Regions from separate parts of the Embleya sp. NPDC005575 genome, predicted to be linked through region 1. Evidence: riboswitches for the same ligand, from Rfam matches in the RefSeq annotation. Region 1 holds a riboswitch; each other region holds the start of a gene.

Region 1 (4,054 bases):
GCCGGCGGGGGCAAGCGGGGGTGAGCGTGGAGGACGTCGACGCGGAGACGCGGCGGGCGTGGGAACGGGGCGAGCGCGGTCGGGCTCGGTGTGCCGAGGCGCTGAGCGCGCAGTCGACGGACGAGGGTCCGGACACCGTGCGCGAGTTGTTCGCGGAGGCGATCGAGTTGCTGACCGACGCGCTCGGCGCGCTGGACGGGGCCGATACGCGCTGGCCGGAATTCGCCTACGCGGCGGGCATCGGGTACGCCGCGAGCGCGGCACCGACCGGTGATCGGCGGGCCTGGGACCAGGCGCGGATCTGCTTCCGGCGCGCGCACCGGGCCGCACCGGCGGATGCCCACCTGCTCCGGGCCGCCGCGCAGGTGGCCGCGGCCCGGATCGGCCTCGACCCGCGCGGCACGCCGTGGCGCACCCTCCTCCACCCGCCGTCGGCCGGTGAGATCGCCGCCGCTCTCGGCCGACTCGGCACCGATGCGCTGGTGCAACTCGTACCGGGAGCCGCGGTGCTGAGCGGCGCCGACGGCACGACACGGGTGCTCGACCTGCCCGAGCTCGACTACGGCCTGGACCTGGCCGAGGGCGACCGGGAGAACTGGGCCGACATGCTCGACGCGCTGTGCGAATGGGCCTGGACCGCGGTGATGGAACCGGTACTGACCGCGCTGCCCGGCTCGTTCGGCCGCGCACCGTCCCTGGTCCTGCTGCCCGCCGGACCGTTCGGCATGGTGCCATGGCATGCGGCCTGGGCGCTCGTCGACGGCCGCCGTCGGCATGCGCTCCAGGACGCGCAGATCTCCTACATCGGCGCGCCGCGCTTGCTGTGCGAGGTCGCCGCGCGGCCGGTGAGCGTGCCGGCCCGGCGGTACCCGATCGAGATCGGCCGGGCCGCCGGCGACCCGATCGCTTTCGCGCCGGCCGGCGGTCACGACGAGACCTGGCGGGTGGTCGCCGAGTACCTGACGGCCGGCTCCCACACGGTGGTGTCGACGCTGTGGCCGGTGGACGACACGACTACCGCGCTGGTGCTGTACATGGCCCACCACTACCTCGACCGCCGTGACCTGTCCCCGGCCCAGGCCGTCCGCATCGCGCAGCTGTGGCTGCGCGACCCCAAGCGCGGCATCCCGGCCGCGATGCCGGTCGAACTGGCCGCCCGGGCCCGCGCGATCGTGCCGGACGACCTGACCGGCTGGGCGGGATTCACCCACTCGGGATGCTGAGCGCGAGCGTGCGTTTCCCCACCCCGCCTTCCCAAGCGACCCGCGAGGCGCGTACTGTTCGCCACGCCATCGCGGGAGCTCGGACCAACCGGGCTGAGAGGGCGGCATGGGGTGTCGGCGTCGAGCCGGCGCGCCCGGGGCCACCGACCGCTTGAACCTGACCGGGTAATGCCGGCGTAGGGAGAGCAGGTAGAGCCATGTCGGCTCCAGTCATCGACGACGCACGCCCCGAGGTGCCGCACGCCGGCGCCGAGGCACCCCTGATCCTGGATACCGCACCGCCCCGCACCCTGGGATTCCGCGACCAGGCGGCGTTCTGGGCCAACCTCGGCGTGAGCCTGCTCGGCTTCTCCGGCGCCCTGTACGTGCTGGCCCCGGTCGGCTATCCGCAACTGTCGATGGTCGCCGCGATCGTCGCGGCCGTCGGCGGCACGCTGATCGGCACGCTCATGGTCGCGGTCGCCGGCATCCCCGGCGCCCGCAGCGGTGCGCCCGCGATGACCGTGCTGCGCGGCCTGTTCGGCACGAAGATCTCGTACGTCCCGACGGTGTTCAACATCGTCCAGTGCATCGGCTGGGGCACCTTCGAGCTGCTGGTGATCTCGATCGGCATCGAGGCGATGACCGACGGCGACGGCCCGCACTGGTTGTACATCGTCGCCGCCGGCACGGTCACCACGGCGATGACGCTGCGCCCGTTGGGCATGCTGCGGATCCTGCGCCGCTACGTGACGATCGCGGTGGGCATCGCGATGCTCTACTTCTCGATCCAGCTGTGGCGCGAGGGCCTGCCGCCGATGACCGAGGGTTCGTGGTCCGGGTTCTTCCCGGCGATGGACGCGGCGCTCGCGGTCGCGGTCTCCTGGGTCCCGCTCGCGTCCGACTACACCCGCCACTCGCGCGGCACCAAGCCCGCGTTCTGGGCCGCGTTGAGCGGCTTCTCGATCACCAGCATCTGGTGCTACCTGCTCGGCCTGGTCGCCCTCGCCCAGGTGGGCGGCGACCCGGACAAGATCTTCGACTCGTTCCTGGGCGTCACCGCCGGGTGGGTGTTCTTCGCCGTCCTGGTCGTGCGCGAGGTGGACCAGAGCTTCGCCAACGTCTACAGCACCGCGATGTCCATCCAGAACCTCGCACCGCGTGTGGACCGCCGGGTGCTCTGCCTGGGCGTGGGCGCGCTGGTCACCGCGTTCGCGCTGATGGTGAACGACTTCGACACCTACGCGAGCTTCCTGTCGCTGATCGGCTCGATCTTCATCCCGCTGCTGGGCGTACTCGCGGTGGACCTGTTCGCCGGGCGCGGTCGGTCCGGCTGGGACCTGGGCGACCACGCGCCGGCCCGCGCGGTGATGATCGCGCCGTGGGCGCTGGGCTTTTGCATGTACCAGCTGATCAACCCGGGTTCGGTCGAGTGGTGGGCGACGTTCTGGGGCAACATCCAGGACGCGCTGCACATCCACGCGCAGGTGTGGACCTCGGCCTCACTGTTCTCGTTCGCGCTCGCGGGCGCGACCGCGTATCTCGCGGTCGCGTGGGACCGGCGGCGGGCGGTCGCGGCGCGTTGAGGTGGACCGGCCGCGTCGGTCGGGTGCCTCCTCCCGACGCGGCCGTGATCCACCCGCGGAACCTGCCGGTACTGGTCCGCTCCGCCGATCAGGGCAGCTTCACCACGGTCCCGCTGCCGGACGTCCGGGACACGCCCTGATCCGTCGGGCCGAAGGCCGAGACAAGATCCGGGGCCGACCAGCGGCGCATGTCGACGGGTGCGGTATCGGAGGGGCCCGGGTAGAGGCGGTACAGGGTGCCCGAACCGGCGATCGGGACGTCGCCGTGCACCAGGGCCACGAACGCGCGGCCGGCGGCGAGTTGTTCGGCTGGGTCGAGGTGTATCGCGGTACCGCCGACGCCTTCGCGCACACGGACCGTGAAGACGTCGACGCCCTCGTCGGCGTCCCGGCGGTACTCGGTGACCTCCGCGGCGCGCCGGCCGCGAATCAGCACCCGGTCGGTGGTCGCGGCGGCGATGATCCGGGCCAGGTCGCCGAGCGTGGCTCGGCCTCCCGGGGCGAAGTGGATGCGCAGGTCGCGGGCCAGTTCGGCGAGGCGGTCGGTGTGCCGGAAGACGTTGTGCAGGCCGTCCTGGCCGGACAGGTTCAGGTCGGTCCACTGGGCGGTGCGGGTGGTCAGGTCGACGGTCATCGGGACGCAGATCCGCGCGTCGCCCGCCAGGTCGAAGCGTTGCCGGACCGCGCTCGGATCGAACGTGCGCCCGGCGGCCACCGCGTCCAGATCCTGGAAGCCGGCGAACGGCGGACGCGTCGTCAGGCGGCGGCGGTCCTGCGTCGGCGTCGACCGCTGCTTTCCAGGTAGCGGGCCAGACCGGAGAGGAGCATGCACATGCCGATGTAGATCGGCGCGATCACGATGACCACCGGGATGAACGGCAGGCTGTAGTCGAGGTTGGTGGCGATCTGCTTGCCGGCGTAGAGGAATTCCTCGTAGGAGATCAGGTAGCCCAGCGAGGTGTCCTTGAGCGTGACCACCAACTGGCTGATGATCGTGGGCAGCATGGTGCGGACCGCCTGTGGGATGAGGATGCTCACCATCACCGTGGTCTTGCGCATGCCCAGCGCGTAGGCCGCCTCGCTCTGCCCCTTGGGGACCGCGTTGACACCGCCGCGGAAGACCTCGGCCAGGACCGATCCGTTGTACAGGGTCAGTCCGAAGATCAACGCCAGACGGGGTTCGACCTTCATCGCGATGAAGATGAAGAAGATCAGCACCAGCACCGGCATGGCCCGGAAGAACTCCACCACCAGGCCCGACAGCCA
Region 2 (4,054 bases), on a different contig from region 1:
TCGGCGAGCCATATTCCGCAGGACCGTGTCACCGAGTGGACCCGCCGTCTTTCCGACGCCCGGGTGGTCACCATCCCGGCCGGCCACCTGATCCACGCCGCCGAGCCCCAAGCCTTCACCGAGGTGACCAGGTCCTTCCTGCGCACGCCCGCCAAGGTCGCCGACCCGGTCCACCCCCGCGACCCCGCCCACTGACCGGTCGACTTCTCCCGCGCCGCGACGTTCACTCACCCCTCACGCCTCGGGCCGCGATCGGCGCCCCGAATTCCTCCCGCCGACACGGACATCTCCGTATTCGCCGACCGGTGCTAGGCGCCGAAGCGTAGGGTCTCGCCGGTTTCCAGCACCGTCTTGAGGTTGGACAGGATCATCGGCCAGCCCTCGCGGATGCTCTTGAGTATCTCGGAATCCGGCGCGAAGCCCTCGTGCAGGACGCGCAGCGCGACCACCTCGCCCAGCGGTACCAGGTCGAAGGAGACCCGGGAGATCGGCTCACGGCGGTGTTCGGCGAGTTGTTCCGCGCTCCAGCCGAACATCTCACCGATCTCGGGCTCGTAGTTGTGCCACGTGTACGCCAGTCGACGAGGCGGTTCGGCCGCCAGCACCACCTGGCCGGCGTCACGCGGTGCCGTCCGCGGTGACATCCACCAGCGGACCGGCGAGCCGACCTGCCAGTCCGATTCCGGTCCCGAGCCGTCGAAGTAGCGGCTGATCTCGGCCCGGTCGGTCAGTGCGCGCCACAACTCCTCGGGGGTGGTGCGGATGTACATGACGTAGGTGAACTGGATATCGGACACGGGGTTTCTCCCAAGGGTGCGGCAGCGGACGCGGGCGCGACCGGTGCCGGGGATCGCCTTCGTTCCACTATCCGCCGGCTCGGCCCGGCAGTCCGGCACCGCGCGCACGCCACGCCGAAGGACGCGACGGAACCACGCGGACGTCGTCCGATCGGCCGATCACGCACCCCGAAGCGGGCGGGCACCCGTCCCCGGCTTCGCCCTACGGACGATCCGCGCTCGGGGGTGTGCCGGCGTCACCCTCCTCCGCTGTGTTCCCCACCGGGTCGAGCGCCGCCGCCGGCTCCAGCTCCAGCGCCATCGACACCGAGTCCACGTAGCGGCCGTCGAGCAGGAACTCGCCTTTGGCGATGCCCTCGACCGTGTATCCGCACTTCTCGTACAGCCGCCACGCGCGGGAGTTGGTCCCCAGCACGTGCAGCGTGATCCGTCGGGCGCTGCGGCGAACGGCCTCCGCGCGGGCGGCGGTCAGCAGCAGGACGCCGATGCCACGGCCCTGATGGGCGGGATCCACCGCGAAGCCGTGGATGTATTGGACGTGCCCACTGGCGGCCATCCGGGACGGACGTATCTTGACGAAGCCGCGTACCTCCGACCCCTCGTACGCGACCAGCACGTTTGCCGGCGGGGTGTCGGGGTCGAAGAACGGGCGTGCCGGCGGCAGGGGCGGCGTAGGGGTGACCCGCGTGCTCCAGGTGTCGTGGTCGATCCGGGTCAGCGCGGGTCCGTCCGCCGGTTCGGCGGCGCGTACGTGGATGTCGGGGAGGGGGTGGGGCCCGGATGCGTCGTCGGTTTCGCGTGCGTCTCGCTGCATGTGCCCAGGGTGGTGGGCGCGCGCTCGACCGGGCAATGCCATTGTTCGCCGTCCGGGACTACCCGCCGTCCGCGTCGGGCCGCGCACCGGTCTGAGCGCGGTTGCCGCGGCGTACCTGGAGGTCGTGTACGAACTCGCCACCCCCATCGACTGACGGCGCGTGGGGGCTCACTGGAAGGTTCGCTCGCCACAACGCAAACGATGGTTGGCGGTGGCCGGCGCGAGTACTACAACTCCGGTGAAGACAAGCGAACGCGCGTTCGTCGGGCCCGGTGACCGGGCGGACGTACGCGCGAAAAGGACCTACGAGGTGGGCTCCCTGCGCCGGCATTGTCCGGATCAGGTGCTAGGGGTCGCGTTCCGGTCCATTCGACCTTCACGCCTCTCAGCCCGACCACCCGACCTTGGCTTGAGCCGAAGCTCCCATCTCCAAGGCCAACCACTGATCGATCGAACTCCCTCGCTCGCCCCGTAGGCCACTAACCACCATACTCCTGGACAAAAGCCTCGCCAAGGGGTCGGCCGAAAGTGGGACGAGGTTGGAGTCCCGGGGCTATTGAGCCTCGGGACCCCAACCGTTGTCAGTGGGCCGTGTGAGCGCTGTGCCCGATGTCGGACAACAAGGCCGACCAGCCGTCGTTCGCGAAGACCAGCATGGGGCTGTCGGGGACCCTGCTGTCGCGGACCGGGACGACGCCGGGCAGGCCGCCGGCTACCTCGACGCAGTTACCGCCATCAGCATTGGTGTAGGAGGACTTGCGCCAGCGGGCCATGCTCAGGTCACGTGCGATGCTCATCGGTTGCGAAACCCTTCGCTGCGGATTCGATCAGGACCAGGGAAGCCGTCGGCGAGAGCGCGGCCGCTCTGGCCAGATCGTATGCCTTCTGATAGCTCCCGGCCACGGTCGGATCGTCGATCAGCTGGCCCGTGTAAGCGCCCTCGACGTATACGACAGGTGAGGCATCCGCGAAGGACATCAAGGAGACGACGCCCGTCATGAACGGGTGCGGGCCGTCGGTGAACGGCTGCACTTGCACCAGGTAGCGGCGACTTCTGCCGGCCTCGACGATGGCCAGCAATTGTTCGTGCATGATCTCGGGCGACCCCACGACGACGTGCAGCGCAGCCTCGTGGATGATCTCCCAGATTCTGGGAGGGCGTTGCCTGTCCAGCAGCCGCGCTCGCTCCATGCGCGTTCGCACGAGTTCTTCGATTTCGTCCTCGGCGGTGAAGGGGCGAGCGGACTTGGTGAATGCGCGTGCGTACGCCTCGGTTTGCAGGAAGCCCGGTACCAGCATCGGTGAGTACTCGCTGATCGTCAGCGCGCGCTCCTCCAACTCCGCCGCGTCCGCGAAGTATTCGGCGTGCCCGGACCGGCGGGCCAACGCGCAGAGGCGCTGGAGGTGCTCGCCGGTGTCGAACACCTCGTCGAACATCTTCGAGGTCTCCACCAGAGGCCGCCGCTTACCCGATTCGAAGTGGGCGATGTTCGAATCGTGGCAGAACACGTGCTCGGCGAGCTGGGCCTGGGTCAGCCCCGCGGCCTCGCGCAGTCGGAGCAACTCCGAGGCGTAGAAGGCCCTTGGTGACTTGTAGGGGTCCAGATTCCTGCGTGGCATGGATCATCACTCCGCTTCGTACGCAACGTCAGGGTCGGCCCCGGCCCGAGATCAACGTAACGGTTGAAAGTGATGCGATACGCGCGAATCCCGATATCCGTCCCCTATCCGGTCTCGGGGTGAGCCGACGTCGCCGAGGCCGGCCGGTTCCGGAGTGAAGGTGGGCCCGGCGGCGTCGCGTGGGCGCCGCCGGGCCTGGGAGGCAACGGTCGAAAGGGGGTCGACCGATGCCGGGTCGGGTGCGTTCAGCCGGTGAAGTTCTCGAAGAGGTTGGTGAATTCGTACGGGGATTGGCTGATGCCGCTGCACGTGGGTGAGACGCCGCCGCCCGGGCAGGAGTCGTTGTCGCGGCCCGCCGACCAGAACGCCAGATCATCGAGCCGGCTCCTGGACACGTCTTGGGACACGAGTCGGGGGACGAGAGCGGTGCTGGACATGCCGTGCGCACGCCGCCGGTTGGCGTGCACCACCGCTCGCGGCCGGGCGGTGCGGCAGTCGGTGTCGGGGTGCTTGGTGCCGGGGTACTTGGGACGGAGTGCTTGAGGGCGGAGTGCTTGCTGTGGGGATGAATGGTGCTTGGTGTTCGGGTGGTTCTCGATGGCGCCGATCCTCGAAAGGTCCGGACGATCGCCGTCCGCATCGCGTCGACGAGTGTCCCGGCACGGACAATGGTCTATACCAACCCTGTCCCCGTCCATAGGTGTGAGGGCACTTTTTGGGGGCGCCCGGCAAGTATTGGCAAGGCCGGTCCCGATGGCGGAAATTTTTTCCTCGCCACAATGACGACACAACTGACGCCACGTCAGAAGCAAAGCCGTGCAGG
Region 3 (4,054 bases), on a different contig from region 1:
GAGCGACACCCAGAAGCCGCACAACCAGGACGAGGCGTATGTGGTGATCAGCGGCCGGGCCACGCTCACCGTCGGCGACGAGTCCACGGCCGTGGCGCGCGGCAGCATCGTGTACGTACCGGCGCAGGTGCCACACCGCTTCCACCGGATCACCGAAGCGCTGCGGGTCCTGGTGTTCTTCTCGCCACCGGAGGGCTGAGGGCGAGGGCCGGGCGCGAGGGGCGGCCGGCGGTGGGCACACCTGTGGGCGGCCCGCACGCATGTACGACAATCGCACCTGGGGATCCAGCGATCGGATCTCGGGATCCGACGACGGGGAGTACATCCGATGACGCTGCGCGACGAACTCTGGGCTGCCATCGAGGACGTCTACGCGGCGATCCTCGACCACCCGTTCATCCACGGACTGACCGACGGCACGTTGCCGCGCGAGGCGTTCCGGCACTATGTCGTGCAGGACTCGCACTACCTACGCGACTACGCGAAGGCGCTGGCGGTGTGTGCGGCCAAGGCGCCGGACGAGGCAACGACCGTGCAGTTCGCGGGCGACGCGGCCGGCGCGATCGCCGCCGAGCGTTCGCTGCACGAGGGCTTCATGGTCGACTTCGGCAGCTCGGTGGCCGACGCCACCGCGACCGAGCCGGTGTTGCCGAGCACTCGGGCGTACGTCAGCTATCTGCTCGCCACGGTGCACAACGGCTCGTTCGCCGAGGGTGTGGCGGCGGTGCTGCCCTGCTACTGGATCTACGCCCGAGTGGGCGACGCACTGCTGGCCAAGGGCTCGCCCGACGAGCTGTACGGGCGCTGGATCGCCACCTACGGCGCCGAGGAGTTCCAGGCGACGGTGCGCGCGGTGCTCGACCTGGTGGACCGGATCGGCGAGGACCTCTCGGCGACCGAACGGGCTCGGATGATTGAGCACTTCACCACGACGGCGCGCTACGAGTGGATGTTCTGGGACGCCGCGTGGCGCGGCGAGCGCTGGCCGGTCTGAGCGGGTCCGGGCGGACCGGATCGTTCCCGGACGGACCGGAACCGGTCCACCCGGGTACGGCGTGTCCTCCCGGGGAATGTGCTTCCCGGGTGTGCACGTCTCGCGGGTTCGCGTGACTGGGGGTTGGACGATGGAGACATGGCCGCGCTGGGCACGCATCGGCGGACCGGTGCTCGTGCTGGTCCTGCTGTGCTGGTTGCTGATCTGGCTGTTCTCGGCCTTCCTGATGCTCATCGTCAAAGGCGTCGTCGGGCTGTGCGTCACGATCGGGATGGTCGTGCTCGCGCGCACCGCGGTGGTCGGCCGCGGGCCGCGCGACCCGCTCGGCTGAACCGGTGCTGGTCGTGCGGCGGTCGGTGTGCCAGGGTGGGGGGCGCACCACGCGGAGATACACGGGAGCTCGGGGCACCGGGCTGAGAGGGCGCTGAGGCCGCGCCGACCGCAGAACCTGACCGGGTAATGCCGGCGTAGGGAGCCTTTCCATGACCTCGCAAAACACTTCGCTGCCCGCTGCCCCGACGGCCGACCCGGCCGCCGCACGGACGGTCACCAGCGGACCGATTGCCCCCGCCCACCACCGCGGCTATGTCGCCGGATCGCGCGAGGACCTGCGCGTTCCGGTACGCACGGTGCATCTGACCAACGGCGAGACGGTTCGCCTGTACGACACCTCGGGCCCGTACACCGACCCCGCCTTCGAGGTGGATGTGCGGCGCGGCCTGCCCGCGCTGCGGGAGGCCTGGATCGAGGAGCGCGGCGACACCGCCCGCTACGACGGCCGGATCGGCGCGCTGACGCCGGCCGGATTCGCGGTGCCGGGTGCCGGGGCCCGACCCAGGCGCGCGTCCGGTTCCGAGGCGGTGACCCAACTCGCCTACGCGCGACGCGGGCTGGTCACCCCGGAGATGGAGTTCGTGGCGATCCGCGAGGGCTTGGCGCCCGAGCTGGTCCGGGACGAGATTGCCGCCGGTCGTGCGGTGTTGCCCGCGAACATCAACCACCCCGAGATCGAGCCGATGGTGATCGGCAAGAACTTCCTGGTCAAGGTCAACGCGAACATCGGCAACTCGGCGGTGACCTCCTCGATCGAGGAGGAGACCGACAAGCTGGTGTGGGCGATCCGGTGGGGTGCGGACACCGTGATGGACCTGTCCACCGGCAAGGACATCCACACCACACGCGAGTGGATCGTGCGCAACTCGCCGGTCCCGATCGGTACGGTGCCGCTCTACCAGGCGCTGGAGAAGGTGAACGGCAAGCCCGAGGAACTCACCTGGGAGCTGTACCGGGACACCGTGATCGAGCAGTGCGAGCAGGGCGTGGACTACATGACGGTGCATGCCGGCGTGTTGCTGCGCTACGTGCCGCTGACCGCGCGGCGCAAGACCGGGATCGTCTCGCGGGGCGGCTCGATCATGGCGGCGTGGTGCCTGGCCCACCATCAAGAGAACTTCCTCTACACGCACTTCGCCGAACTGACCGAGATCCTGCGCGCGTACGACGTGACCTACTCGCTCGGCGACGGGCTGCGTCCGGGATCCATCGCGGACGCCAACGACGCGGCGCAGTTCGCCGAGTTGGAGACGCTGGGCGAACTGGGCCGGATCTCCCGGTCGATGGACGTGCAGGTGATGATCGAGGGCCCGGGCCATGTGCCCATGCACAAGATCAAGGAGAACGTCGACCTCCAGCAACGCATCTGCGACGAGGCGCCGTTCTATACGCTCGGCCCGTTGACCACGGACGTCGCCCCCGGATACGACCACATCACGTCGGCGATCGGCGCGGCGATGATCGGCATGTGGGGCACCGCGATGCTGTGCTACGTGACGCCGAAGGAGCATCTGGGCCTGCCCGACCGGGACGACGTCAAGGCGGGCGTGATCGCCTACCGGATCGCGGCCCACGCGGCGGACCTCGCCAAGGGCCACCCGGGTGCGCAGGCGTGGGACGACGCGCTCTCCGATGCCCGCTTCGAGTTCCGTTGGCAGGATCAGTTCGACCTGGCGATGGACCCGGACACCGCGCGGGCCTACCACGACGCCACGCTTCCGGCGGAGCCGGCCAAGACGGCCCACTTCTGCTCGATGTGTGGGCCGAAGTTTTGTTCGATGCGGATTTCGCACGGCATCCGTGCCGAGCACGGCGACGGGGCCGGGGCTGCCGTCGGGACGACCGAGGTGGATGCCGAGGCCGGGATGCGGGCCAAGTCGGCGGAGTTCGCGGCCGCGGGCAACCGGGTTTATCTGCCGCTGGCCGACTGACCTTCGCGTGCCGGACGACGTCTCGGGGGCACGGTGGTTCCCGGGACGTCGTCAGGCCGGTCCGGGCGGGCCGCCCTCGCCGGCGACGATGACGCCGTGCTCGTAGGCGAACACCACCGCCTGTGCCCGATCGCGCAGGCCCAGTTTGGCGAACATGCTGCCCACGTGGCTCTTCACGGTCGCCTCGGTGACCACCAGGTGGGCGGCGATCTCGCTGTTGGAGAGGCCGCGGGCGACCAGCAGCAGGGCCTCTCGTTCGCGCGGGGTCAGGGCTGCCAGGAGCGCGGCGGCGACCGGAGCGGTTCGGTACGGGCGGCGAAGTTCTCGATGAGGCGCCGGGTGATCGAGGGCGAGAGCAACGCCTCGCCGTCGTGGATGACATGGATCGCCTCCAGCAGCCGGGCTCGGGAGGCGTCCTTGAGCAGGAATCCCGCAGCGCCCGCCCGCAACGCGCCGAAGACGTACTCGTCCAGATCGAAGGTGGTGAGGATGAGTACGCGCGGGGGCGGCGAGATGCCCTCGGCGTGCAATCGGGCGGTGGCCTCGACGCCGTCCACGCGTGGCATCCGGATGTCCATGAGGATCACGTCCGGGCGCAGGGCGGCGGCCAGTTCGATCGCCTCGTCGCCGTCCTCGGCCTCGCCGACGACGACCAGGTCGTCCTGGGTCTGGAGGAACAGGCGCAGGCCGGTTCGGATCAGCTCCTGGTCGTCGACGATCAGCAGGCGGATGCTCCGGGCGCTCATGTCGCATCTCCCAGGGGAAGCCGGGCCGAGACCCGGAATCCGCCGTCCGG
Region 4 (4,054 bases), on a different contig from region 1:
GTACGCCAGCCTGCCGCCGTCCACCGCGTGCCGCATCGCCTCGGCCATCAACTGCGGCGACTGCGCGCGAGTGACCGCCGTCGCCAGCATCACCGCGTCGCAGCCCAGCTCCATCGCGAGCGCCGCGTCGGAGGCGGTGCCCAGACCCGCGTCCAGCACCACCGGGACCTCAGCCTGCTCGGTGATCAGCCGGATGTTGTGCGGGTTGCGGATGCCCAGGCCCGAGCCGATCGGCGAACCGAGTGGCATAACCGCTGCGCAGCCCACCTGTTCGAGCCGGCGCGCGAGCACCGGGTCGTCGTTGGTGTAGGCCAGCACCCGGAAGCCGTCGTCGACCAGCCGTTCGGCGGCGTCCACGAGCTCCACCCCGTCCGGCAGCAACGTGCGTTCGTCGGCCACCACTTCGAGCTTGACCCAGTCGGTCTCCAGCGCCTCGCGGGCCAACCGTGCGGTCAGCACCGCCTCGCCCGAGGTGAAGCACCCGGCGGTGTTCGGCAACACCCGGATGCCCAACCGGCGCAGCACGTCCAGCACCGAGCCGGCGGTCCCGGGGTCCACCCGGCGCATCGCCACCGTGGTGATCTCGGTGCCCGACGCGATCAGCGCCTGTTCCAGGATCTCCAGGCTCGGCGCGCCGCCGGTCCCGGTGATCAGCCGCGAGGTGAAGGACTCGCCGGCGATCACCAGCTTGTCGTCCTTGTCGTCCTTGTCGTCGGCCATGCCGTCATCCTCCCTGGACGGCGGTCAATACCTCGACGCGACTGCCCGCGTCGAGCACGGTCCGGGCCCACGCCCCGCGCGGCACCACCGACTCGTCCACCGCGACCGCGACGCCCTTGGCTGCGGTGGTCAGCGTGGCCACGAGTTCGGCGACGGTGGTGCCGGTCGCGACATGGCGCCGGTCACCGTTGACGCGGACCTCGATGTCGTTCATGCCATCACCTTCCGGGCGGCGGTCGCGAAGCGGTCGGGCCCGAAGGGCGCGACGAGTTCGGGGGTGGTGCCGTGTGCGAGGACCTCGGCCACGGTGTCGGCGGTGATCGGGGTGAGCAGGATGCCGTGCCGGTAGTGGCCGGTCGCCACCACCAGGCCGGGCAGCGCGGAGCGGCCAATGATCGGCGCGTTGTCCGGGCTGCCGGGGCGCAGCCCGGCGAGCGTCTCGACCAGCGGCAGCTCGGTGATGCCGGGGACGAGTTCGTGCGCGTCGCGCAGGAGTTCGTACACGCCGCCCGCGGTCACCTCGGTGTCGTGGCCGAGTTCGTGCTCGGTCGCGCCGATCACCAGTTCGCCGTCCGCGCGCGGGACCAGGTACATGCTGCCGCCCTTGACCACGCCCCGGACGTTGCGGGACAGCAGCGGCAGCAGCGCCGGCGGCACCTTCAGTCGCAGGATCTCGCCCTTGACCGGCCGCACCGGCGGGATCGCCTCGGGGGGCAGGCCCGGGACGAGCGCCGAGCGGCAGCCCGCCGCGAGCAGCACCTGATCGGCGATCAGGTCGCGTCCGCCGGCCGTTCGCACGCCGTGCGCGCGCTCGCCGGCGACCAGGATCCGCTCGACGCTCTCGCGCACGAAGACGACGCCGGCCCGCGCGCAGGCCACGAGCAGTGCCGCGACCAGCCGGCGGTTGTCGATCTGGTGGTCGTCCTCGACGTGCAGGCCGCCGGTGATCGCCGGGGACAACATCGGTTCGAGCCGACGGCACTCGCGGCTGGTCAGCCACGACGACTGCAAACCGAGCCGCTGCTGATAGGCGTGCAGGTCCTTGAGTACGGCCCGGTCGTCCGCGTCCAGCGCGACCGCGATCGTGCCGCATGCGTGGTAACCCGAGGGCAGGTCCGCGGCCTCGGTCAGTTCGGCCGCGAACTCGGGGTAGCGCCGCGCCGATTCGATACTCAGCCGGAGCAGGCTCTCCTCGCCGTACTGGAGTTCGGAGACGGGGGTGAGCATGCCGGCCGCGGCGTGCGAGGCACCCCGGCCCGGGGCCGGATCGACGACGGTGACCGTGAGCCCGTACCGGGTGCGCGCGCGCCAGGCGACAGACAGTCCGACGACTCCCGCGCCGACCACGACGACGTCGGTGGGGTGCTCGGACATGGTGGGGCTCGACATGGTGAGAGGAACTCCCTTCGCCGGTATGACCCGGATCAGGTTCGGACGGTCGGGGGCTCGCAGCCCCCCTCTCAGCCCGGTCTCACCGGGCTCCCGTGACCTCTCCACACTACGACACCGGTTTCGGGTGTCCCGGGGGCGCCCGAGTGCGCCGAGATGTCCTTGACTGAGTCAAGACCCTGCTCGTCGGCGGCGCCGAGTCGCGTCATAGGGTGCCCTGCATGGACAACGTGCTCGTCGTGGGTGCCGGCATGGCCGGCCTGCAAACCGTGGTGGCGCTGCGGGACCAGGGGTACACCGGTCGCGTCACCCTGCTCGGGGCCGAGGCGCACGCGCCGTACGACCGCCCGCCGCTGTCGAAGGAGGTGCTCGCCGGCAAGACCGACGACACCTCCTTCGAGGCGGACTGGGCCGCACTGGAGACCGAGGTGCTGTTCGGCCGGACCGCGACCGGACTGCGCCCGGGCGCGGTGGACACCGACGCGGGGCCGATCGCCTTCGATCGATTGGTGATCGCGACCGGCTCGCGTGTGCTCGACCTGCCCGGCGCGGCCGAGGTTCCCGGCGTGCACGTGCTGCGCACCATCGACGACGCCCGCGCGCTGCGCGCCGCACTGGTGCCCGGCGCGCACGTGGTGATCGTCGGCGCGGGCTGGGTCGGCGCCGAGGTGGCCACCGCCGCGGCCGCGGCCGGCTGCCCGACCACCGTGGTCGAGGCCCTGCACACCCCGCTCGCCGGACCCTTCCCGAACGCCGTCGGTGAGCGGTTCGTGCCGTGGTACGCCGAGGCCGGCGTGGAACTGCTGCTGGGCGCGCGGGTGGACCGCCTGGAGGCGGGCGCGGTGCACCTGACCGACGGCCGACGGCTGCCCGCCGACGCGGTCGTGGTCGGCATCGGGGTGCGCCCGGCAACCGAGTGGCTGGCGGGCTCCGACGTGGTCCGCAACGAGCGCGGCTTCGTCGAGGTGGACGAGCACCTGGCCACCTCGGTGCCCGGGGTGTACGCGGTCGGCGACTGCGTGGACTTCCCGTCCGCCCGGTACGGCACCCGGATGAACGTCGAGCACTGGGACAACGCGCTCCAGGCACCGCGCGTGCTGGTGGCCAACCTGCTCGGCGGCGACCAGGCGTACGACCCGGTCCCCTACTTCTGGTCCGACCAGTTCGGCCGGATGGTCCAGTACGTGGGCCGGCACGGCGGGAGCGACGAACTGGTCTTCCGGGGCGCGGACGAGGACGGCAAGTGGACCGCGGGCTGGTTCGCCGACGACCGGCTGGTGGCGCTGCTCGCCGTGGGCCGGCCGCGCGACCTGGCCCAGGGCCGCAAGCTCGTGCAACTGGGCACCCCGGTGGATCGGGAGCGGTTCGTCGACCCGGAGAACCCGCTCAAGTCGGTCGCGCGCTGACCACCACTCGCCCGCCCCACCTCCGGGCGCCGGCGGCCGGCACCGGATGCGGAACCTAAACTTGGCCGGGTGAGCGAGATCGACGCCAAAACAGAAGCCCTCGTCCCCGCCTGGGTGACACTCCCCGACATCGCCGAGATCCTCGGCGTGGACATCCTGAAGGTCCGCCAGCAGCTCAAGGAGCGCAAGTTCCTGGCCGTGCGCCGCGGCGAGCACCGGGCCCTTCAGGTGCCCGCCGACTTCTTCCAGGGCGGCAACATCGTCAAGGGCCTGGTCGGCACGCTGACCCTGCTCGCGGACTCGGGCTTCACCGACGAGGAGGCGCTGGAGTGGCTGTTCACTCCGGACGACACGCTCCCGGGCACGCCGGTGCAGGCGCTGCAGGAGAACCGGATGACCGAGGTGCGTCGCCGCGCCCAGGCACTGGCGATCTGAGGCCGCGCGGATGACGAGCCGTCAGGAACGGTTGGCCGCCGCCCGTCTGTACCTGTGCACCGACGCCCGGGAGCGCCAGGGCGACCTGCCCGCGTTCCTGGACG

The links. A riboswitch is a leader RNA that binds a small molecule or an ion and turns the genes downstream of it on or off. The one in region 1 is predicted to bind thiamine pyrophosphate.
Region 2: it holds a riboswitch for thiamine pyrophosphate, as region 1 does, so the genes downstream of both, ABZS54_RS32545 (GNAT family N-acetyltransferase) here and ABZS54_RS24775 (cytosine permease) in region 1, are expected to answer to the same signal.
Region 3: it holds a riboswitch for thiamine pyrophosphate, as region 1 does, so the genes downstream of both, thiC (phosphomethylpyrimidine synthase ThiC) here and ABZS54_RS24775 (cytosine permease) in region 1, are expected to answer to the same signal.
Region 4: it holds a riboswitch for thiamine pyrophosphate, as region 1 does, so the genes downstream of both, thiO (glycine oxidase ThiO) here and ABZS54_RS24775 (cytosine permease) in region 1, are expected to answer to the same signal.

Annotation. Positions count from the first base shown of each region.
Region 1 covers NZ_JBEXCV010000079.1:28,270-32,323, forward strand. Annotated here, with positions in the region: gene ABZS54_RS24770 (CHAT domain-containing protein) at 21-1,223, shown strand; TPP riboswitch at 1,285-1,425, shown strand; gene ABZS54_RS24775 (cytosine permease) at 1,421-2,788, shown strand; gene ABZS54_RS24780 (hypothetical protein) at 2,877-3,503, opposite strand; gene ABZS54_RS24785 (amino acid ABC transporter permease) at 3,545-4,054, opposite strand, start outside.
Region 2 covers NZ_JBEXCV010000135.1:1,175-5,228, reverse strand. Annotated here, with positions in the region: gene ABZS54_RS32555 (alpha/beta hydrolase) at 1-195, shown strand, start outside; gene ABZS54_RS32550 (SRPBCC family protein) at 309-797, opposite strand; gene ABZS54_RS32545 (GNAT family N-acetyltransferase) at 1,000-1,611, opposite strand; TPP riboswitch at 1,911-2,083, opposite strand; gene ABZS54_RS32540 (DUF397 domain-containing protein) at 2,193-2,408, opposite strand; gene ABZS54_RS32535 (helix-turn-helix transcriptional regulator) at 2,392-3,231, opposite strand; gene ABZS54_RS32530 (hypothetical protein) at 3,477-3,668, opposite strand.
Region 3 covers NZ_JBEXCV010000009.1:33,769-37,822, reverse strand. Annotated here, with positions in the region: gene ABZS54_RS05010 (cupin domain-containing protein) at 1-199, shown strand, start outside; gene tenA (thiaminase II) at 329-994, shown strand; gene ABZS54_RS05000 (hypothetical protein) at 1,125-1,325, shown strand; TPP riboswitch at 1,377-1,485, shown strand; gene thiC (phosphomethylpyrimidine synthase ThiC) at 1,477-3,258, shown strand; partial or broken gene ABZS54_RS04990 (response regulator transcription factor) at 3,310-4,004, opposite strand; gene ABZS54_RS04985 (ATP-binding protein) at 4,001-4,054, opposite strand, start outside.
Region 4 covers NZ_JBEXCV010000033.1:37,990-42,043, forward strand. Annotated here, with positions in the region: gene ABZS54_RS14300 (thiazole synthase) at 1-720, opposite strand, end outside; gene thiS (sulfur carrier protein ThiS) at 725-934, opposite strand; gene thiO (glycine oxidase ThiO) at 931-2,109, opposite strand; TPP riboswitch at 2,104-2,216, opposite strand; gene ABZS54_RS14315 (FAD-dependent oxidoreductase) at 2,331-3,515, shown strand; gene ABZS54_RS14320 (Rv2175c family DNA-binding protein) at 3,585-3,950, shown strand; gene thiE (thiamine phosphate synthase) at 3,961-4,054, shown strand, end outside.